DNA from 3 places in the Kitasatospora sp. NPDC004615 genome. Region 1 is predicted to be linked to each of the others. Evidence: riboswitches for the same ligand, from Rfam matches in the RefSeq annotation. Region 1 holds a riboswitch; each other region holds the start of a gene.

Region 1 (7,112 bases):
GACTATCGCTCTAACGGGTGAGTCCAGAGGAAGAAGGAGCACCGCCTTGGCCTCCCACCGCCGTCCCAAGCAGCCGAGTCGCGCCCGGGTGACCGTGCTCACCGCTGCCGCCGCGACCGCGGTCGCCCTGTCGGCCCAGGTGAGTGCGCACGCCGCGCCGGCTCAGCCGAACAAGGACGAAGTCAAGGCGCAGGTCGACAAGCTCATGGAGGAGCAGGAGCAGGCGGCCGAGAAGTACAACGGCGCCAAGGAGCAGGCCGACCAGCTCCGCAAGCAGGCCGACCAGCTGCAGGACCAGCTGGCCCGCAGCCAGGACCAGCTGAACGAGCTGTCCTCCGGGCTCGCGGCGGTGGCCGGCGACCAGTACCGGCACGCGGGCGTCGACCCGTCGATGCAGCTGATGCTCTCCGCCGACCCGGACAAGTACCTGGACAAGGCGTCCTCCTTCGACCAGGCGGCCAGCACCCAGGCCGAGACCCTGAAGTCACTGCAGGACCAGCAGCGCCGGCTGAACCAGCAGAAGCAGGAAGCGGCGGACGTCCTGAAGGAGCTGGACAACTCCACCCAGGCGCTCAACGACGCCAAGAACGAGGTCAGGACCAAGCTGGAGCAGGCGCAGAACCTGCTCAACCAGCTCTCCGCCGCCGACCGTGCCTCGATCGTGCGCGGCGACGGCGCCGCCTCGCGCAGTGCCGACCGGGTCGACCCGGCCACCCTGCCGAAGGCCGCCGGCTACGCCGGGGTCGCGGTGCAGCGGGCGCTCGACAAGCGCGGTGCGCCGTACGTGTGGGGTGCGACCGGCCCGAGCACCTTCGACTGCTCCGGCCTGATGGTGTGGGCGTACGCGCAGGCCGGCGTGTCGCTGCCGCGCACCTCGCAGGCGCAGGGCAGCTACGGCGCCAGCGTCGGCACCGACTGGCACAACGCCCAGCCCGGTGACCTGGTGGTCTACTACGGCGACCGGCACCACGTCGGCATGTACATCGGCAACGGCATGGTGGTGCACGCGCCGCACACCGGTGACGTGGTGAAGACCATGAAGGTCGACGCGATGCCGATCTCGACCATCCGTCGGGTCTGACAGTCCGGCAAACCGGACATACGCCCGCCAGGGCGACAATTGACACGCCGTGACACGCCCGGGCGGGTCGAGATCCTGCTGTGATCTCGAACACGTCCGGGCGTCGCGTTTCCCTGGCGAACGGCGGGAAATGCTACGCACTGCGCAACGGATCCCTTACGTTCGGTCAGTTTCGTAATCGAAATTGACTCAGATTCAGATTTTTTTCCGACAAGGATTTGAACGGATCACGGATCGGTTACTAGGGTCATAGTTCGACCACCGCAGAGTCGATCGCCCAAGGGGGGCGACGGCGGAGGTCGCCGCCGAGTCCGTGACGCAGCGGGTGGATCGTCAGAACGAGATCCGCCGACGGGGATACCCCTGTGGGGGTTGCTGTCGAACGGAGCCGGGGAACCACGTTCCCCCGGGGTGAATCGGCGCCAGGTCGGCCGCGAGAGCGGCCGGTGAGGCGCTGTAGGGCGTCTCTTCCGGCCCGAACCCGTCAGCTCACCCGGTAGGCGGTGTGAGGAAGAAGGAGTCCGCCTTCGTGGCGTCCCATCGCCGTCCCAAGCCCGTCGGCCGTGCCCGGGTCTCGATTCTCACTGCCGCTGCCGCCACCGCCGTCGCGCTGTCCGCCCAGACCGGCGCGCACGCCGACCCGGCGCCCACCAAGGACCAGGTCAAGGCGCAGGTCGACCAGCTCAACGAGCAGGCCGAGGTGAAGACCGAGGCGCTCAACGCCTCCGTCGAGAAGCAGCAGAACCTGCAGAAGCAGGTCACCCAACTGCAGGACCAGCTGGCCCGCCAGCAGGAGCAGGTCACCACCGTTCAGGACAGCCTGGCGACGATCGCCGCCGAGCAGTACCGCAACGGCGGCATGCCGCAGACCATGCAGCTGATGCTCTCCAGCAACCCGGACAGCTTCCTCGGGCAGGCCGGAACGCTGAACACGGTCGGCGCCACCCAGGCCGACCTGCTCAAGAGCTTCAAGGCCGAGCAGGCCAAGCTCGACGGGCAGCGCGAGGAGGCCGCGCAGAAGCTCGCCGAACTGGACACCACCACGAAGGCCCTCAAGGCCGACAAGGAAGACGTCCAGTCCAAGCTGGCCAAGGCGCAGGAGCTGCTCAACACGCTCACCCAGAAGGAGCGCGACGATCTCGCGGCGGCCGAGGCCAAGGCCGCCAGCGACTCCCGCACCCAGGCCGAGCGCGCCTCCCGCGACAACACCCGCACCGACCTCGGCGCCCCGCCGGCGCAGGCACCGGCCGGCTACGCGGGTGCCGCGATGAACGCCGCGCTGTCCAAGCTGGGCAGCTGGTACTCCTACGGCGCGGCCGGCCCGAGCACCTTCGACTGCTCCGGTCTGATGCAGTGGGCGTACGCCCAGGCGGGTGTCTCCATCCCGCGCACCTCGCAGGCCCAGGCGGGCGCCGGCACCAGCATCGGCACCAACATCGCCAACGCCCGTCCGGGTGACCTGATCATCTACTACGGCGACCAGCACCACGTCGGCATGTACGTCGGAAACGGGCAGATCGTGCACGCCCCGCACACCGGCGCGCAGGTCCGCTACGAGTCGGCGACCGTCATGCCGATCACCAAGATCGTCCGGATCTGACGGCCGCGCGGAGCCTTCGGCCCGGCACCCCGCACAGGGGGTGCCGGGCCGCTCTCGTTCCGGTGTCCGATTCGCGGTCGAATATTCGAAGTTGTCAGGGTTTGGACTGGATCCGTCCGACTCGCTAACCTCTGCCCCGGCCCCCCGTGCGGACGGCCGTCCGATCCGCGGGCGGCGGCGGAGGCCGGAGCGCAGGAACGGAGTCGTCGCACGTGCCAGTGCACCGTCGCCCCCCACTGCCCGGCGTCCAACGCCTCGCCCGAGCCCTGGCGCTCACCGCCGCCGCGACGGGCGTGATCCATCTCGGCGTCGCCCCGGCCGCCGCCACTCCGGCCGACCCGCCGGACCGCGCCGACGTCAAGGCGCAGGTCGACCAGCTGTACGACGAGGCCGAGCAGGCCTCCGAGAAGTACAACGCCGCCCAGGAACAGCAGAAACGGCTGCAGCGCGAGGCCGGCGTCCTGCTGACCCAGGTCGCCGCCGGGCAGGACGACCTCAACCGGCTGCGCGCCGACCTCGGGGCGGTGGTCGCCGCCCAGTACCGCGCCCAGGGCCTCGACCCCACGCTGCGGCTGATGCTCGACAACGACCCGGCGTCCTACCTGGCCGGCGCCCGCTCGCTCGGCCAGGCCACCGCCCGGCAGAACGAGACCCTGCGCGACCTGCGCGAACGACAACGCCGGCTGGACCAGCGCCGTCAGGAGACCGCGGCCAAACTCGACGAACTGGAACAGGCCCGGCACCGCCTGGCCGCCGCCAAGGACGAAGTCCGCACCCGCCTCGCCCGGGCCCGGCAGCTGCTCGGCGACCTCACCGCCGCCGAGCGCGACCGGCTCGCCTACGACGACGACGCCCGGGCCGCCCGCGGCGCCGACCGCTTCGACCTCGGCAACGAGCCCGCCGCGTCCGACCGCGCCGCCGCCGCGCTGAACGCGGCCGTCTCGAAGATCGGCTCCTCGTACGTGTACGGATCCACCGGGCCCAGCACGTTCGACTGCTCCGGTCTGATGTACTGGGCGTGGCGGCAGGCCGGAGTGACCCTGCCGCGGACCTCGCAGGGGCAGGCCTCGGCCGGCCGGCGGGTGAGCCTCGCCGAAGCCCGGCCCGGAGACCTGGTGATCTTCTTCAAGGACAGGCACCACGTCGGCATGTACGCCGGCGGCGGTGTCGTCGTGCACGCGCCGCACCCCGGCGCCCGGGTCCGCTACGAGAGCGTCAGCGCGATGCCGGTCAACTCGGTGGTGCGGGTCTGAGCCAGCACGAGCCCCTGGTCACCGACCTGCCGCAGGCGCCGGCGCCGCGGCAGGCCGGTGCTTCGCCGTCCCGGCGGGCCGCACTGCTGGTCGCCGCCGGGTGCGCGGCCCAGCTCTCGCTGCCCCGGGTGCTCCCCGCCGGGCCCGCCGGACCGGCCGCCGCCCCGCCCGGGCCGGGCGCGCCGTCCGGGGCCCGGGACGCCGTCGCGCAGGTGCTGTCGCGGCGGGCGGGCGCGATCCTGCGGCGCGACCCCGCCGGGCTGCCGACGGCGGCGGGCGCCGAGGAGGCCGACCGGGACCTGCTCACCCGCACCGCCGCGATCCGGTTCACCGAGTACACGCTGCGGCTGACCACCTTCACCGAACCCGCGCCCGGCGCCGAACGGTTGACCGTCGGCGCCGAACTCGGCTACCGGATCTCCGGCGTGGACGACTACCCGGCGCTGCTGGAACGGCAGATCGACCTGCAGCGCGAGCCGGCCGGCTGGCGGGTGCTCCGGGAGGTGCCCACCGGCGCGGTGGCGCCCTGGGACCTGGGCACCGTCCGGACCGCGACCGGGCGGCACAGCCTGGCGCTGGGCCTCGGCGAGGACGGCGAACTCGCCGACCTGGCCGCCCTCGCCGACCGTGCGGTGCCCACCGTCGAAGGCGTCTGGGGTCCCTGGAAGCCCGGCCGGCTGCTGCTCGAACTGCCGCTCACCGTCCAGCAGTTCGCCCGCCGGATGGACGTATCCGCGGACGCGTACCAGGGGATAGCCGCAGTCACCCTGGCGGTCGGCGGCGCGCCGACGCACACCCCCGCGGACCGGATCGTGGTCAACCCCGACGCGTACCGGCAGCTCAGCGAGCTCGGCCGCCGGGTGGTGGTGACCCACGAGGCCACCCACGTCGCCACCCGGGCCGACACCAAAGCGTGCACCCCGCTGTGGCTGTCCGAGGGCGTCGCCGACTACACCGGCTACCAGGGCACCGGGCGGACCACCCGGCAGATCGTCCCCGAACTCGCCAAGGACGTCCGGGCCGGGCGGATGCCCACCGGGCTGCCCACCGACGACGCGTTCACCGCCGGCTCGGCCGGCATCTCGCAGGCCTACGAACTGTCCTGGCTGGCCTGCGACTTGATCGCCCACCGGTACGGGCCGGACCGGCTGGTGGCGCTCTACCGGGCCGTCGGGCAGAACGGCGCCGGCGGCCTGGAACGCGCCTTCCGGGCGGAACTCGGCCTCGGCGTCGCCGAGTTCACCAAGGACTGGACGGCCGCGGTGGCCACCCTGCGGGACTGACCTCAGCCGGCCAGTGCCCGCTCCAGGCCGGCCGCGTCCAGGAACGCGGTGTGGGTGCCCGCCGTGGTGCAGGCGAACGCGCCGGCCGCCGCACCGGCCCGCATGCACTCCTCGACCGGGCGGCCCGCCAGCCGCCGCTGCAGGAAGCCGGAGACGAACGCGTCGCCCGCGCCGTTGCTGTCCACGATCGGCGCGCCCGGGTCCACCGCCGGGAAGTGCCGGGGCGCCTCGTCCTCGCGGGTGAGCAGGAACGTGCCGTGCGCGCCCGCGGTGGCCACCACCAGCTCGGCCCGGCCCTGCGCCAGGATCGAACGCATCGCCGCCTCCGGGCGGTTGCCGAGGCCGGCCGCGGACAGGAACACCACGTCCGAGCGGAGTGCGTAGAACCGGTGGTGCTCGTTCTCGCCGTCCCAGGCGTGCAGGTCGGTGGAGCTGGGGCAGCCCAGCCGTTCGACGTCCGGGTACATGTCGCGGTTGACGCCCGTGATCGACAGGTGGACGTGCTGCGAGCGCTCCAGCAGCGGCAGCCAGAACTCGCGCGGCAGCCGGGCGTCCGCCGGGTGGCGGCCGTCGTAGAAGGAGAACCGCAGGCCGTCCGCGTCCACCAGGTTGACGCTGCGCGGGGTGCCGGCGGGGGCGGGCAGGTGGCTGAAGTCCAGGCCGCGGCGGGCGTATTCGGCCAGCACCAGGGCGCCCTGCGGGTCCTCGCCGAGGAAGTCGGCGAGCTTGGTGCGCAGGCCCAGCGCGTGGCAGGCCAGCGCGACGCCGTTCCCGGTGTGCGCCGGGTAGTCGCGCACCGGGGGGACGTGCACCGAGTCGACGCCGGGCGGGATCTCCAGGCGGTCCACCCGGACGATGGTGTCCACGCCGACGCCGCCGACGATCAGGATGTCGTAGTCGATCATTCGGCGATGGTGGCAGCGAAAAGCCTTGCCCTGCAAGCGCTTTCAGAAACTTGCAGGGCGGCGACGGGGTGTCAGGCGCGGTCCGCCGGAGTGAGGTCGTCCAGCAGATCCTGCTCGTAGGCGATACCCGGCCGCACCGGGTACTGCGGGCCCAGCTGACCGGCCGGCAGCACCAGCGTGGTCAGCACCTCGCGCCGCCGGGTGGAGCGCCAGAGCCGGTACGCCGACAGCACGGTGGCCGCCAGCAGCACCAGGTTGCGGGCCGTCAGCACCAGCACGCCGGACAGCTCGCTGCGGTTCACGGTGCCGAACATCACCGGGAACTCGATCGTGGTCAGCACCGTGGCCACCAGCACCACCACCGCCACCGGACGCTGGCTGCTGCCTCGCACCGTCAGGCACACCGCCGCCAGGCCGACCACCCAGATCATGTACTGCGGGCTGATCACCCGACTGGTCGCGGTGAAGATCAGCAGCGCGCACAGCGCCGCGTCGAAGGTGGTCGCCGAAGTCCAACGGGTCGCCCGCAGACGCCAGATGAGCAGCCAGCCGAAACCGGCCACCGTCATGCCCACCATCACCTTGGAGATCACCGGCACCCACGGGCCGAGGAACTCCACCGAGCCGTAGTTCATCGTCACGGTGCCGTGCCACGACCCCGCCAGCTTCGCGAAGTGCAGCGGCAGCGCACCCAGCGACTCGATCTCGATGCCCCGCTCCGACTGGAACTTCAGGAACTCGAACGCCCCGTTCATGCCCGCCGTCAGCAGGAAACCCAGCGCCCCCGCGAACGTCGCCGCCGAGGTCCAGGCCCGCCGGGTGCGCCGGCCGCGCGGCGTGCCGATCAGCGCCAGCAGCGGCCAGATCTTCAACAGCCCGCCCAGCCCCAGCAGCACCCCGCCCAGCGCCGGGCGGCGCAGCACCACCAGCAGACCCGCCACCGCCAGCGCCGTCACGATGATGTCGTACCGGCAGTACACCGTCGGCCCG
Region 2 (7,112 bases), on a different contig from region 1:
CGCAAGGGGCCGAAAGGCCCGGTCGCCATGTGAAGAAATTCACGAAGCTTCTTGCCGGGACACGCCGGGAGGCCCGCACCGGGCCTCCCGGAACACCCGTCAACCACCCGTCGACCACCCGCCGACCACCCGCCGGGCGCCCGGATCAGGCGATCGACCAGGCGATCCCGTCGAGGATGTCGTGCTCGGAAACCAGCAGCTCAGCGGCCCCGGTGCGCTCCATGATCTCCAGCAGCACCAGCGCGCCGGCCGCGATCACGTCGACCCGGCCGGGGTGCATCACGGGGACGGCGGCCCGCTCGGCGTGCGAGGAGTGCAGCAGCCACTCGGCGGTCTCCCGGACCTGCTGGACGGTCAGCACCGCGTGGTGGATCTGCTCGGAGTCGTAGCCGGGCAGCTCCAGCGCGATCCCGGCGACCGTGGTGACGGTGCCGGCCAGGCCGACCAGGGTGGCGCCGTCCGCCAGTGGGACGCTCGCCTCGACGGTGTCCAGCGCGGCCCGGATGTCGGCCCGGGCGGCGGCGATCTGCACCTCGGTGGGCTGCCCGCCCGCGAAGTGCCGCTCCGTCATCCGCACACAGCCGATGTCCATCGAGTGCGCGGCCCGCACGTCCTGCTCGCCGAGCACGAATTCGGTGGAGCCGCCGCCCAGGTCGAACACCAGGTAGGGCGGGCGGTGCGGGCCGCCGAGCAGCTCGAGGGTGGCGCCGGTGAAGGAGAGCCGGGCCTCCTCGTCGCCGCTGACCACGCTCGGGGTGATGCCGAGGATCGCCTTGACTCCGGCGGTGAACTCGGCGGCGTTCTCGGCGTCCCGGGAGGCCGAGGTGGCGACCATCCGGATCCGCTCCGGGCCGACCCCGTGCGCGGCGATGATCTCCGCGTACTCGCGGCAGGCCGCGAAGGTGCGGTCCAGCGCCTCGGGGTGCAGCCGACCGGTCTTGTCGACGCCCTGGCCGAGCCGGACGATCAGCATCCGCCGGTCCAGATCGACGATCTCCCCGGTCTCCGGGTCCAGGTCGGCGATCAGCAGGCGGATCGAGTTGGTGCCGCAGTCGATCGCGGCGACCCGGATGGTGCTCACGACTCGTCGTCCTCCTCGGCCTTGCGCGCCGCGCGCTCGGCCCGCTCGGCGGTCAGCGCCTCCTTGGCGGCGATCACCGCGGCGTGGTCCTGGGCCTTGGCCTTGTTGCGGGCGACCCGCTCACCGGCGGCCTCGACCTCGGCGGGGCTGACGCACGGGCCCTTGGCCCACCAGTCCTCCAGCATGCCGATCGCCTCGTCGCCGAGCGGGTTGACGCCCTCGCCGGCCGCCAGCGAGTGGCCGACCAGCACGTGCAGGCACTTGACCCGGTCGGGCATGCCGCCGGCGCTGGGGAAGCCCTCCAGCACCTCGATGGCGTCCCGGCGGGCGATGTAGTCCTCGTGCGCGGCCTGGTAGGCGGCGGCGAGCTCGGGGTCCTCGGCGAGCCGGGCGGTCTGCTCCTTCATCACGCCGTCCGCCTCCAGGGTGCCGATCAGCGAGGCGGCCTTGGGGCAGGTCAAGTAGTAGAGCGTCGGGAACGGCGTGCCGTCGGGCAGCCGGGGCGCGGTCTCCACCACGTCCGGGTTGCCGCACGGGCAGCGGTGGGCGACGGAACGCAGCCCGCGCGGCACCCGGCCGAGCTGGGCGGCGATGGCGGCGACGTCGTTGTCGGAGACGGGAGGGTTCTGGTTGCTCATCAGGAGTCTGTTCGTCAGGAGGGGGCGGGTGGGGTGGCGTCAGTGAGCTGCGGGTGGAGCGGCGATCGCGGTGTCGGCGGCGTCCACCGAGTCCCAGAAGCCGGAGTACCAGGGACGGGCGGCCTTGGTCCGGCCGGCGCCGTCCGAGGCGGACTGCTTCTCGCCCTGCGCGGGCGGCGGCGCGACCGACACGAACGGGGTCTCGCCCGGCAGCGCGTAGTGCAGCCGCTCCCGGGCCTGGGCCTTGACGAACTCCGGGTCCTGCCAGCGGGCCTTGGCCCGACGCAGTTCGTCGACCTGCTGGCGGGCGTGATCGGCCTTGGCCCGCTGATCGGCGATCTCGCCGCGCTGCGCGATGTACTGCCGGGCCGGGTACGCGAGTATCGCCACCAGCGAGCACAGGACGAGGACCAGCACGGTGGCCCGGCTGGTGAAGCGCGGGCGCGCCGCCAGTCCGGGAATTCTCCACTTGGCCATCTGGTCGCCCCTCCTGCGCATGCCGGTGCCCCGGCCCCACCCTACGCGGTGGAGGCCGGGGCACCGGTCACAACAGGCTCGGCGATCAGCCCTTGCTGTGCTTACTTGTCCGCGGAGCGGCTGTGCTTACTTGTCCGCAGAGCGGCTGTGCTTACTTGTCCGCAGAGCGGAACCGGGGGAACGCGCCGCGGCCGGCGTACTCCGCGGCGTCGTCGAGGATCTCCTCGATGCGCAGCAGCTGGTTGTACTTGGCGACGCGCTCGGAGCGGGCCGGGGCGCCGGTCTTGATCTGGCCGCAGTTGGTGGCGACGGCGAGGTCGGCGATGGTGACGTCCTCGGTCTCGCCGGAGCGGTGCGACATCATGCAGCGGTAGCCGTTGCGCTGGGCCAGCTCGACGGCGTCCAGGGTCTCGGTGAGCGAGCCGATCTGGTTGACCTTCACCAGCAGCGCGTTGGCGGTGCCGGTCTCGATGCCCTTGCGCAGGCGCTCCGGGTTGGTGACGAACAGGTCGTCGCCGACCAGCTGGACCTTGTCGCCCAGCTTGTCGGTGATGGCCTTCCAGCCGTCCCAGTCGGACTCGTCCAGCGGGTCCTCGATGGAGACCAGCGGGTAGGCGGCGACCAGCTCGGCGTAGTACTCGACCAGCTCGGCGGCCGACAGGGCCTTGCCCTCGAACTGGTAGGCGCCGTCCTTGTAGAACTCGGACGCGGCGACGTCCAGGGCGAGCGCGATGTCCTTGCCCGGGGTGTAGCCGGCCTTCTTGATGGCCTCGGTGATGAGGTCCAGGGCCTCGCGGTTGGAGTCCAGGTTCGGGGCGAAGCCGCCCTCGTCGCCCAGGCCGGTGGACAGCCCGCGCTCCTTCAGCACGCCCTTGAGGGTGTGGTAGACCTCGACGCCCCAGCGGACGGCCTCGGAGAAGGACTCCGCGCCGATCGGGGCGATCATGAACTCCTGGATGTCGACGTTGGAGTCCGCGTGCGAGCCGCCGTTGAGGATGTTCATCATCGGGACCGGCAGCACGTGCGCGTTCGGGCCGCCCAGGTAGCGGAACAGCGGCAGGTCGCTGGCCTCGGAGGCGGCGTGCGCGACGGCGAGCGAGACACCGAGGATGGCGTTGGCGCCCAGCGAGGACTTGTCCGGGGTGGCGTCCAGGTCGAGCATGGCCTGGTCGATCAGACGCTGCTCGGTGGCGTCGTAGCCGACCAGCTCCGGGCCGATCTGCTCGATGACGGCGAGGACGGCCTTCTCGACGCCCTTGCCGAAGTAGCGGTTCTTGTCGCCGTCGCGGAGCTCCAGCGCCTCGAAGGCGCCGGTGGAGGCACCCGACGGGACAGCCGCACGACCGGTGCTGCCATCGTCGAGACCGACCTCGACCTCGACCGTGGGGTTGCCGCGGGAGTCGAGGATCTCACGGGCTACGACGACATCAATGGACGGCACGAGGCATCTCCTAGCGGAAGCGGATGTGTGGTCGTTACGCCCAGAGCCTAGCCGCAGACATGCCCACGGCCACGCCCGGCCGGGCCCCGTCTCACCGTGTGACCCGGCTACTCACGGGTAGTTCACCTGTTTGCCCGTCGGCGGCGGGCTCCGGGCGGCGCGAACTGCTGGGCGCACGCCCGGAGCGGACGAATCGTCAGACCGACGAAGGGTCTATACCACTGCCGGGCCGGAGCCGGCCGGACCGCGCCGTCACAGCGCCAGCACCTGGCCGGGCATGATCACATCGGGGTCGGCGCCGATCAGTTCGCGGTTCGCCCGGAACAGCTGCTCCCAGCCGCCGGACACGTTCCGCGCGGCGGCGATCCCGGACAGCGTGTCGCCCTCCTGCACGGTGTAGTTCCCGGTGCCGGACTGCGTCGGCCCGTCGGCCGGGGCGCTCTGCTTCGAACTCTTCGACTGCTGCTGCGACTTCGTCTGCTTCTGCTCGGGCGCCGCCGCGCGCTGCTGCGAGCGGGAGGCGGTGTCCTCGGAGCTGTCGCCGCCGCGGGACAGACCGGCCTTGATCGAGCAGGACGGCCAGGCGCCGGGCCCCTGGGAGGCGAGCACCCGCTCGGCCACCGCGATCTGCTCGGAGCGGGTGGCCTGGTCGGCGCGGGCGGCGTAGTCGCCGCCGCCGTAGGCGCGCCAGGTGGAGGAGGAGAACTGCAGGCCGCCGTAGTACCCGTTTCCGGTGTTGATGCCCCAGTCCCCGCCGCTCTCGCACTGGGCCACGCGGTCCCAGGTGTCGGCGGGTGCGGCTGCCGCTCCGGTGGCGGAGAGCAGGGGCAGGGCCAGGCCCACGGAGGCGACGCCTGCGGCGGCGACGACCTTCTCGGCCTTGGTGCTACGGCGGTGACGTCCAGTACCGGCGAACAGCATGGGACTTCCTCTCCGCACGCCTACGAGGTGAGCTGTCGGGTTCGGACCGGGAGGCTGGCCCGGCCGCCGGGAGGTCCGGACGCGGTTGCGTCCGTTCCCCGGCGGCTTCACCCCAAGCCGTTGGGAGTACGGCGTTCACACCTGGTTCCCCCGCTCCTGTCCGAATCCTGGTCGGTGTCCCGAAGGTGCGGCGGACAGGACTCGGCGTGCCGCGTTCGGGGCCCGCAGCTGCGGGCAAATCGGAGAGTAAGCAGAGCTGACGAGCAATCACAAGCTCATATCACCGGTATCACGTCGAAATTACGGACCTTCACTTCTCGTGCACAAACCGTCCATGTATGTCCGCATTCGCCCGAAGTGGGGGCGCACCCGCGCCCCCACCGGGCCCACGGACGGTGACGTGCGGGGGCGGGGCGAGGGCAGGGCGGCGGCGGTCGAAACCGGGTCAGCGGGGCGTGAAGGAGACCGGGAGTTCGCGCAGCCCGCGCATGATCAGCCCACCCCGCCAACGGAGTTCGGCCGGATCGGCGGCCAACTGGAGGTCCGGCAGCCGTGTCAGCAGTGTGCCGATCGCGCGCTGCCCTTCGAGCCGGGCCAGCGGCGCACCGATGCAGTAGTGGATGCCGTGTCCGAAACCGAGGTGCGGATTGTCCGTCCGGGCCAGGTCCAGGGTGTTCTCGTCGGAGAACCGGTCCGGGTCGCGGTCCGCCGCGGCCAGCACCACCAGCACCGGGTCGCCCGCCGGGATGTCCACCCCGCCGATGCTCAGCGGCCGGGTGGCGAACCGCCAGGTCGCCAGCTCCACCGGCCCGTCGTAGCGCAGGAGTTCCTCGATGCCGGTCTCCAGCAGGCCCGACTCCCCGCGCGCCAGCGACTCCTGGAGCAGGGTGCGCTGATCCGGGTTGCGCAGCAACGCGTAAACGCCGTTGCCGATCAGGTTGATGGTGGTCTCGAAGCCGGCGAACAGCAGGATGAAGGCCATCGCCGCGGCCTCGTTCTCGCTCAGGTGCTCGCCGTGGTCGCTGGCCCGGATCAGGCCGGAGATCAGGTCGTCGCCGAGGTCGGCGCGCTTGCGGTGGATCAGGTCGGCCAGGTAGCCCTGGATGTGCTTGACCGCGCGGCCCACTCCCCCGCGCTTGCCGCCCGTGTGGCCCGGCTTTGTGTGTCGCAGCATCATGCCGGCCCAGTCGCGCAGGTCGTCCTGGTCCTCGGGCGGGACGCCGAGCAGGTCGCAGATCGCGTAGATCGGCAGCGGGAAGGCGAATTCGTGGATCAGGTCGACCTCGCCGCGCTCCGCGAAGGAGTCGATCAGGCGGTCGGTGAGCTGCTGCACCCGCGGTTCGAACTCGGCGACCCGGCGCGGCGTGAACGCCTTCGACACCAGGCGGCGCAGCCGGGTGTGGTCCGGCGGGTCGATGTTCAGCAGGTGGGTCATCAGGTCGGCCTGCCGCTCGCCCGGGATGCCCACCCGGCCGGTGCGGTGCGCCTGTTCGCTGTGGTGCGCCGGGTTCTTGGAGAGCCGCGAGTCGGCCAGCGCCTGCCGGGCGTCCGCGTACCGGGTGACCAGCCAGGCCTCCACCCCGCTCGGCAGCGTGGTGCGGTGCACCGGGGCGTTCTCCCGCAGCCAGGCGTACGCCGGATACGGATCGGCCGCGAACTCCCAGGTGAAGAGTTGCGGGTGGGCGGTGTGGGGCTGATCTGGCATGTCTTGACCGTATCTGGAACCGCCGTCGCGTGAGTCTGGTCACCTGGCGGGTAATTGCTGTTGCGGAGAGTCGGGGCGAGCCTACGATCCTCCGCAAGAACCACAGTGGGCGGCGTGCGGACCGCCCGCGGTTCGCTCTGAAAGGGGAGCAGGCCATGCGAGTAGCCGGTGCAGTGGTGGTCATCGCGGTGCTCGACGGAGGCGAGGGGGCCGACCTGGCCCGCCGGTTCTCCGCCGCCGGCGCCGCCGGCCTGCTCATCGCCGATCTTCGCCCCGGTGTCGCCGAGGACCTGGCCGCCGAACTCGACCGTCCCGGCTGCCCGGTGGTCGGGGTGTCCGGTGACGTCCACCACCCGGCGGACATCGCCGCGCTGGTCGACACCGCCGCCAAGCACCTCGGGCCGATCGACCTGTTCGCGGTCGCCGGCCCGGACGGCGAGCGGGTCGTCCAGCTCGCCGAACTGTCGGGCCACCTCGACCCGCTGGCCGAGGTGCTGGCCCTGGTCGGCGAGGCGATCGGCGAGGTCGTGCCGGCCCAGCGCCGCCGCCCGGTCTCGGACGTCCCGCTGGCGAGCTGACCCGTCAGTCGTCCTCGGACAGTCCCTCGGCGGCCCGTACCGCCCGGCGGTAGCGCCGGGCCGCCGCCCGCAGTGCGGCGTCCACGTCCACGCCCTGGTCGTAGCCGCGCTGCGCGACCGCCAGCAGCAGCTCCCCCGCCGTCTCGGCAGTGAGTTCGGCGGGCAGTTCGTACGGCGCGTCCGGCACTCCGGTGAACCGCGCCCGGCGCACCCGGGAGACCAGTTTCGCCGCGTACGCCAGCGCGGGCAGGCCCGCCGGGACGCCGTCCAG
Region 3 (7,112 bases), on a different contig from region 1:
TCTGGGCGAGCCGGGCCTGCTGGGCGGCCGCGTGGTCGGCGCGCAGCAGTCCTTCGAGCAGCACCGGGTCGTCGTGGGTGCGCTCCATCTCGTCCAGTCCGGCCTGCTGGTCGTGTGCCATCACCAGGATGCGGCGGGCCACGCTGAGGAAGGCGCGGCGGGTGGCCGCGTTCATCTCCTGCTCGCGCAGCGCCGTCTCGGCACCCGCCTGACGGTCCGCCAGTTCGGCGGCCAGCCGGTCGCGGGTGGCGGCGAGTTCGTCCTCGGTGGCGGCCAGCCGGCCGCGCAGGTTTCGGGTGACGGCGCGGGACCGAGCGGAGGCCGCGAGAGCGAGAAGAGCGAGCAATGCGGCTGCTGCCAAGCACCATTGAGTGGTCGTCACCCGCCGAATTCTAGGGCGGACTTCCTACTGGCGTATGAACTGATCGAAGCATCGCTGTTCAGAACGCGTCAATGTCGGACAGAACCGGCAGCGTCGGACGTCCGTCAGGTGGCGTCCCGGTGGACCGTCGGTAACGCCGGACGGCCGGGCCGGAGCTCACGCTCCGTCACATTTAGTGCGGGCCTCCGCTACTGGCCGTCCACCTCGCCGTACGGCTGCGGATCCTTCGCCGTCACCGGCCGCAGCGAGCGCAGCGACCGGGCCACCGCGAAGCAGCGGGCGAGCGTCGCGCCCCAGCCCTCCGGCTGCGGCAGCGCGTCGGACCGCGTCCCGGCCGCCGACCCGTCAGAGGTGGCGCGGGGGGCGGGGATCAGTCCCGTGCCGTGCTCGATGCGCTGAGTCACCTGCGGCATGTGTGCTGTCCTCCGTGCTTGTCGGTCACCCGTGAAGGTCTTCACGCGGTATGACTTCCCGACTGAAGGACAGTGTTACGCACCATTGGTGTCGGATCCGTGGGGAACCGGTTGCGAAATGGTGTGGAGGGGCGCGCGGGGGCCCACGCGCAGGCGGGAGGCGCCGTCAGGCCGGTGAACCGTCCTCCTGGACCTCCTCGGCGATCGGCCGGTCCGGGGCGGAGAGGGTGTCGGTGTGCGGGGTGGTGCCGCCCGTGTGCTCGGGGCCGGCGTGCGCGCTGGGCGCGGTGAGCGAGGCGACCACGCCGACGGCGAGCGAGGCAAATGCGAGCAGGCTGCGCTTCTTCATATCGGGTAGAACGCGCCAGGCCCCCGTCAGGTCACGCGCCGCGTCCGCCCGGCCAGTGGCCGAGGCCGTCGACCAGCACGCCGGTCAGCCGCTCCAGCGTCACGTCCGGCCCCTCGGCGAGCTGGAACGCCCCCGCCGTGGTCAACGAGGCGTACCCGTGGGCCATGGCCCGCAGGGTGCGTGCGGCGTGCACCGCCTCGGAGCCCTCCAGGCCGTACCCGCGCAGGACGGCGAACAGCACGTTCACCAGCCGTTCGCCCGCCGCCATGAGCTCCGGGTCGGGCTCGGGCGCCTGCGGCAGCGCGGCGTAGCGACGGGGGAACCGGGTGGCGTACCCGGCGTACGCGGCGAGCAGGGCGGCGACCGCCTCGTCGCGGGAGTGGCCGAGGACGGCGGCGGCCAGGTGGTCGGTCAGGTCGTCGAGGGTGCGGACGGCGACCAGGCGGCGCAGCTCGGCAAGGCCCCCGGGGACGTGCTTGTACAGCGACGGGGTGGCGACCCCCGCCTTGGCGGCGACGGCGGCCAGGGTGAGCGTCTCGGCGCCCTGGGCGTCGATCAGGCCGAGGGCGTGGTCCACCACCGTGGTGGGGGAGAGTCCGGCGCGGGCCATCAGCGGGCGACCTCGTTCAGCTCGTTCAGGAAAGGGAGCAGGGCGTCGGCGACGGCCTGGGGGTAGCCGGCCATCGGGTAGTGGCCGCCGTTCTCGATCATCACCTTACGGCCGCGCAGCGCGGCGGCCTGCCGGTCGGCGATCAGCTCGGGGTTCGGGAAGTCGGGGTCCTTGCTGCCCATCAGCACCAGCGCGGGCACGTCGACGGCCTCGCACCAGCCGACCGGCGCGGAGTCCCCCGTGAGGTAGCCGCGCAGCGCGGCCTTCCGGGCGGGCTCGCGCAGCATCTCGGCGAGGCCGGCCCGGTAGGCGTCGAAGTCGGCGGGCCGCGCGGTCGGGTAGTAGAACTTCTGCATCGAGCTCCACAGGCCGGGGAACGCGGTGACCAGCGGGGCGGCCAGGCCGAACAGGGCCTTCTGGAAGGCGTTCAGCGGGAGGTTCTCGATGAAGGCGTCGATCAGCACCACCCCGGCGGTCCGCCCGGGGGCGAGCTCGGCCGCGCGGACCACGGTGGCGCCGGTGTAGGAGTTGCCGGCCAGGACGGCGCCGCGCAGGTCGAGGTGGTCGAGCAGGGCGACCAGGTCGTCGGCGATCGCGGCGGGGGAGTAGTCGGTGAACCCGGTGGAGGACTCGCCGAGGCCGCGCAGGTCCATGGTGATCACCCGGTGCCCGGCGGCGGTCAGCAGCGGTGCGAGGTGCCGGTAGGTGGCGCGCTTGTCGAGCATGCCGGGCAGCAGGACGACCGGGACGCCGGTGCCGGGGGTGTCGTCGTAGGCGATCCGGCCGCCGGGGACGTCGACGTACCGGGTGGTGCCGAGGGTGCTGTTCATCGCGGGCCTCCTGGGCGGGCGTTGCGGTGCGCCGGGCGCTGGAGGCCCGGCCGACTGCCGATAGCCATAAAGCTAAGGCTAATAGCCTTAGCCGTCAAGCCGTGGAGGCCAGCCGGATCGGTCAGATCCCCTCCACCTTGAACGGGTCGTGCTCGGCGAGCAGCTTGTCCAGCCGGGCCTGGTCCACCCGGCTGGTGATCGCGCCCTCGTCCTGGCGGTCCCGGATCACCTTGGCCAGCGTGAACGCGGAAGTGATCTCGTACAGCAGCCCGACGGCGAGGAAGGCGCGCATCCAGGCGCTCACCGGCAGGTAGGCGATCCCGAGCGAGAGCGCGGCGGTGGCCAGTCCGAAGGAGACGGCGGCCTGGGCGAAGTAGGCGGCGGTGGTCCGGTGCGGCACGGTTGCGGTCATGGCATCAGGGTCGCGCCGGCCCGGAGGCGTGGCGTGAGTACGGATACTCAACCACTCGGTCACAATCCGTCAGGTTGGCCCTGGTGAACCGTCACAAATCACCCATAGGGCGTCAGGAAATCTTCGCTGTCTCGTGGTAGCGGCTTGGAATCATGGGGTCCATAGGATTAACGTTTGATAACGCAGCGCGGTCGGCAACGCCGTAACCATGCGGCACCGTGCGCCACGCCTAATCCACTTGGGCACACCCTTCGGGGCGTCCCAGGAGCCGGGGAACCACGTTTCCACCGGGGTGAATCGGGACGGCCCTGGGCCCGACCGTAGGAGACCTTCCACCTCCGAACCCGTCAGCTAACCCGGTCGGCGGCAGGGAAGGAAGGAGCACGCCCCCGTGGCGTCGACCTACACCGAGAGCACCGGCACCCAGTTGCTCGACCACCCGGTCGAGCCGGAAGCCGCCCGGCACCGGCTGCCCCGTCAGTCCCGCGCCGGCGCGCCCCTGCTGGGCGTCACCGCGATGACCGCCGCGCTCGGCGCCACCGCACTCGGCGCCGCCCCCGCGCAGGCCGCCGCCCCGGTGCCCGTCACCGCCGCGGACGAAGCCTCCGACGGCCTCCTCGCCGGCGACCCCGGGCTCGCCCTCGCCGCGCGCATCCAGCAGCAGGCCGACGGCCAGCGCACCGCCGCCGACGAATCCGCCCGGCTGGCCGCCGCGCAGGAGGCCGAGGCCAAGCGGGCCGCCCAGCAGGCCGAGGCCGAACAGGCCGCGCACACCCTGCCGGTGGCCGGCTACCAGCTGACCGCGCACTTCGCCCAGTCCGGCGCGCACTGGGCGCACCTGCACACCGGCCTGGACTTCGCCGCCCGCACCGGCACCCCCGTCGCCGCCGTCGCCGGAGGCACCGTCACCTCGGCGGGCTGGTCCGGCCCCTACGGCTACCGGGTCATCCAGACCCTGCCCGACGGCACCGAACTCTGGTACTGCCACCTCTCCCGGATCGCCACCGCCTCCGGCCAGGTCGCCCCCGGCACCGTGCTCGGCGCGGTCGGCGCCACCGGCAACGTCACCGGCCCGCACCTGCACCTGGAGGTCCGCCCCGGCGGCGGCGCCCCGATCGACCCGCTGCCCTGGCTCCAGCAGCGCGGCCTGCAGCCGTAGTTCTTCCGCTCATCGACGGCCGCCGCGCTCGGGCAGGAGCCGACGGCCGAACACCGCGCAGCCGAACAGCAGCCCGCCGGCCAGGAAGAACGGCTCGTACAGCACGGTCGCGAAGCGGGCCATCGCGTCCAGCTCCGCCACCGAGCGGTGACCCGCCGCCAGCGCCAGCCAGTCCGGCACGGAGGGCGCGGCGTGCACGATCAGCAGCACCGCCGTGCCCCGGGCCGCCCACAGCAGCCCGCGGGCCGGCAGCCGCTCGCCCCACGGCCGTATCAGCGCCAGGGCCAGCGCCGCGGCCACCGCGCACAGCGGTACCGCGATGATGTCGATCACCAGCAGCGGCGTGTTGTCCAGCACCGACAGCCCGCCCGGCAGACCGGCCCGGCCGCCCAGCAGCCAGTACAGGTGCACCAGGGCGAAGACGGCCGACCAGAGCGCGGCGGCCTGCGCGGCGATCCGACGGAACGGCGGGCGCAGGCCGACGGAGGTGGCGCCGGCCGGAGTCACGATGTCCATGGCTCCACCCTGGCCCGGCGGCCCCGCCCCGCGGATCGTCCGGACGGCCAGGACCGATGGCTCATCAGGACGATTCCGGGGTCCTCCGATCGGTGGACCCCGGCGAGCCACAACCCTCAGTACACCTCGGGGGCCAGCTCCGGGTACTCCTCCAGCAGCAGCCGGGCCAGCCCGGGCACCGTCCACTCGCCGCACAGGTCGATCGCGGCCTGCGCCACCGCCTCCTCGAAGTCCTCGAACTCCCCGGAGAGCTCGTCCGGCATCGGCAGGCCCCGGGCGTTCAGCTCGGCCAGGTTGCGGTAGCTGCGCCGCATCAGGCCGTGCTCCAGCAGCCGGCGCGCCCCGTCCGTGGACACCCCGACCAGCAGCGCCCGCTCCGGACCCCAGCCGCCGTCCGGATCCACCCCCGGCACCCGCTCGTACGCGGCGAAGCGCTCCTCGACGTCCAGCGCCCGGAAGTCCTCCAGCCAGCCCCGCACCTGGTCGAGGTCGTCCACCGGCACGCCGTCCGCGCGCAGCAGCAGCGTGTACAGGCGCGGCCAGGTCAGCAGGTCGGACCGGCGCAGCAGCGAGTCCACCAGCACCTGGCCCTGCCAGTCGGCCTCCTCGCGCAGCTTCTCCAGCCGCTTGGCGTTCAGCCGCCGCGCCGCCCGCTGACGTTCGATCAGCAGCCGCACCGCCGCCGGGTACGCCCAGGCGTCGCCGTCCGGCTGGACGTACAGGTGCAGCTGCTCGTACAGCAGGTGCTCCAGCACCGGCGAGGACAGCTCCGGGAAACCGTCATGCAGCCGGGCTCCGCCCAGCTCCAGCAGGGTCAGTACGGTCCGCACCGCCGGTTCGGGTACCGCCTCCAAGCCCTCCTCGGCCGCCCAGTCCAGCAGGTCGGCGGCACGGGTACGGGGGAGCAGGTGCAGGTCTTCGTCGTCCACCCCGGTACGTTAACCGGTCCGCGCGGGGCCGACCGGTAGGGTCGAGTCCCATGCAGACCGTCCGGTTGACCGGCCCCCGGCTCACGCTGCGGGAGTACCACCACACCCCGGAGGAAGTCGCCGCGCTGCACGCCCTCCACGGCGACGCCCGGGTGATCCGGCATCTCCCGTTCGACGCGGCCGACTTCGAGGAATGCGCCGACCAGATCGAGCTCTACCTCGACGAGGCCGAGGCCGAGCCGCGGCAGCACTACCGGCTGGCCGTCGACGACCCGGCGGGCGAACCGATCGGCCAGGGCGCCCTCACCCGCGACGGCGAACACGCCGCCCAGCTCGGCTGCGTACTGCGTCACGACACCTGGGGCCGCGGCTACGCGGGGGAGGTCACCGCGCTGCTGTGCGCGCTCGGCTTCGACACCCTCGGCCTGCACCGGCTGTTCGCCCGCACCGACCCCGACAACCCGGCCGCCGCCCGGGTGCTGACCAGGGCCGGCTTCCGGTACGAGGGCCGGATCCGCGCCGAGTCGCACTGGGATGGCAGCTGGCACGACGCACTCCAGTACTCGCTGCTCGCCCCCGAGTGGCGGGCCGTCCAACTCGCCGCCCCCGCCCTGCGACCCGGGGGTTAACCCCACCATCGATCGGGAAGCAGACCTCATTCCGGAACCCCGGCCCGGTACGGCACCTTGGAGTAGTGCCCGACGCCGCCGACCGGCGGTACCGCCCCGACCACCCGAAGGACCGCGGATGTCCACCGCTGCGTACCGTGCTTCCACCGGCGACCACTCCACCCGGCCCGGGTTCTGGCGCGCCCCGTTCTCCCGGGCCGCCTTCCGGGAGCTCGGCTTCGCGCTCAGCGGCCTCCCGATCGCCGTGCTCGGCTTCTCCCTCGTCGTCGCGCTGTTCAGCTCCGGTATCGGGCTCGCCGTCACCGCGCTCGGCCTACCCGTGCTCGCCCTGGTGACCATCACCGGCCGCGGCTTCGGCGCCCTCGAACGCCACCGGATACGCACCCTGCTCGGCCTCGACCTGCCCGCGCCGGCGGCGGTGAAGGCCGGGCGGGAGGGCTTCTGGGGCCTGATCACCGCCCGGCTCGGCGACGGGGCGGGCTGGCGGGGCGCGCTGTACCAGTTCGTCATGTTCCCCTGGGCGGTCTTCAGCTTCACGGTCTCGCTGGTCTTCTTCGTCGTCGGCTGGGCGCTGCTGCTGTTCCCCGCCTACCAGTGGGTGTGGCCCCGCTACACCGACTGGAACGGCTACCGGGTCGCCAACTGGACGGATTCGAACGGCGCCCAGCACGTCTACGAGCTCGTCTCGCCGTACCAGATCGGCGCCGTCAGCCTGCTCGGCCTGCTGTTCGTCCTGCTCACCCCGCAGCTGATCCGCGCCCTCAACGGCGCCAACCGGCTCGCCGCCCGCGGCCTGCTGGCCGACCGCTGACCGTGCGCCGCTGAACATGCACCACCCCCCGGGCCCGTGGTCGGATGACTGCGGGCCCGGGCCGCACCCCGG

What was found. A riboswitch is a leader RNA that binds a small molecule or an ion and turns the genes downstream of it on or off. The one in region 1 is predicted to bind cyclic di-AMP.
Region 2: linked by a shared signal. The riboswitch ahead of ACFYS8_RS09290 (transglycosylase family protein) and the one ahead of ACFYS8_RS23355 (NlpC/P60 family protein) in region 1 are both predicted to bind cyclic di-AMP.
Region 3: linked by a shared signal. The riboswitch ahead of ACFYS8_RS14750 (M23 family metallopeptidase) and the one ahead of ACFYS8_RS23355 (NlpC/P60 family protein) in region 1 are both predicted to bind cyclic di-AMP.

What each region holds. Positions count from the first base shown of each region.
Region 1 is NZ_JBIALQ010000006.1:488,422-495,533, forward strand. Features, by position in the region: gene ACFYS8_RS23350 (NlpC/P60 family protein) at 47-1,081, shown strand; cyclic di-AMP (ydaO/yuaA leader) riboswitch at 1,418-1,600, shown strand; gene ACFYS8_RS23355 (NlpC/P60 family protein) at 1,611-2,681, shown strand; gene ACFYS8_RS23360 (NlpC/P60 family protein) at 2,894-3,934, shown strand; gene ACFYS8_RS23365 (hypothetical protein) at 4,063-5,217, shown strand; gene ACFYS8_RS23370 (carbohydrate kinase family protein) at 5,220-6,122, opposite strand; gene ACFYS8_RS23375 (glycosyltransferase 87 family protein) at 6,194-7,112, opposite strand, start outside.
Region 2 is NZ_JBIALQ010000002.1:534,392-541,503, forward strand. Features, by position in the region: gene ACFYS8_RS09270 (exopolyphosphatase) at 146-1,081, opposite strand; partial or broken gene ACFYS8_RS09275 (DUF501 domain-containing protein) at 1,213-1,762, opposite strand; gene ACFYS8_RS09280 (septum formation initiator family protein) at 1,759-2,196, opposite strand; gene eno (phosphopyruvate hydratase) at 2,348-3,637, opposite strand; gene ACFYS8_RS09290 (transglycosylase family protein) at 3,890-4,558, opposite strand; cyclic di-AMP (ydaO/yuaA leader) riboswitch at 4,562-4,742, opposite strand; gene ACFYS8_RS09295 (cytochrome P450) at 5,004-6,263, opposite strand; gene ACFYS8_RS09300 (SDR family NAD(P)-dependent oxidoreductase) at 6,419-6,841, shown strand; gene ACFYS8_RS09305 (MazG family protein) at 6,846-7,112, opposite strand, start outside.
Region 3 is NZ_JBIALQ010000003.1:727,082-734,193, forward strand. Features, by position in the region: gene ACFYS8_RS14720 (sensor histidine kinase) at 1-382, opposite strand, end outside; gene ACFYS8_RS14725 (hypothetical protein) at 571-795, opposite strand; gene ACFYS8_RS14730 (hypothetical protein) at 962-1,144, opposite strand; gene ACFYS8_RS14735 (TetR-like C-terminal domain-containing protein) at 1,176-1,754, opposite strand; gene ACFYS8_RS14740 (alpha/beta fold hydrolase) at 1,754-2,584, opposite strand; gene ACFYS8_RS14745 (YiaA/YiaB family inner membrane protein) at 2,706-2,996, opposite strand; cyclic di-AMP (ydaO/yuaA leader) riboswitch at 3,213-3,377, shown strand; gene ACFYS8_RS14750 (M23 family metallopeptidase) at 3,388-4,155, shown strand; gene ACFYS8_RS14755 (DUF3995 domain-containing protein) at 4,165-4,671, opposite strand; gene ACFYS8_RS14760 (hypothetical protein) at 4,788-5,600, opposite strand; gene ACFYS8_RS14765 (GNAT family N-acetyltransferase) at 5,651-6,229, shown strand; gene ACFYS8_RS14770 (sensor domain-containing protein) at 6,348-7,040, shown strand.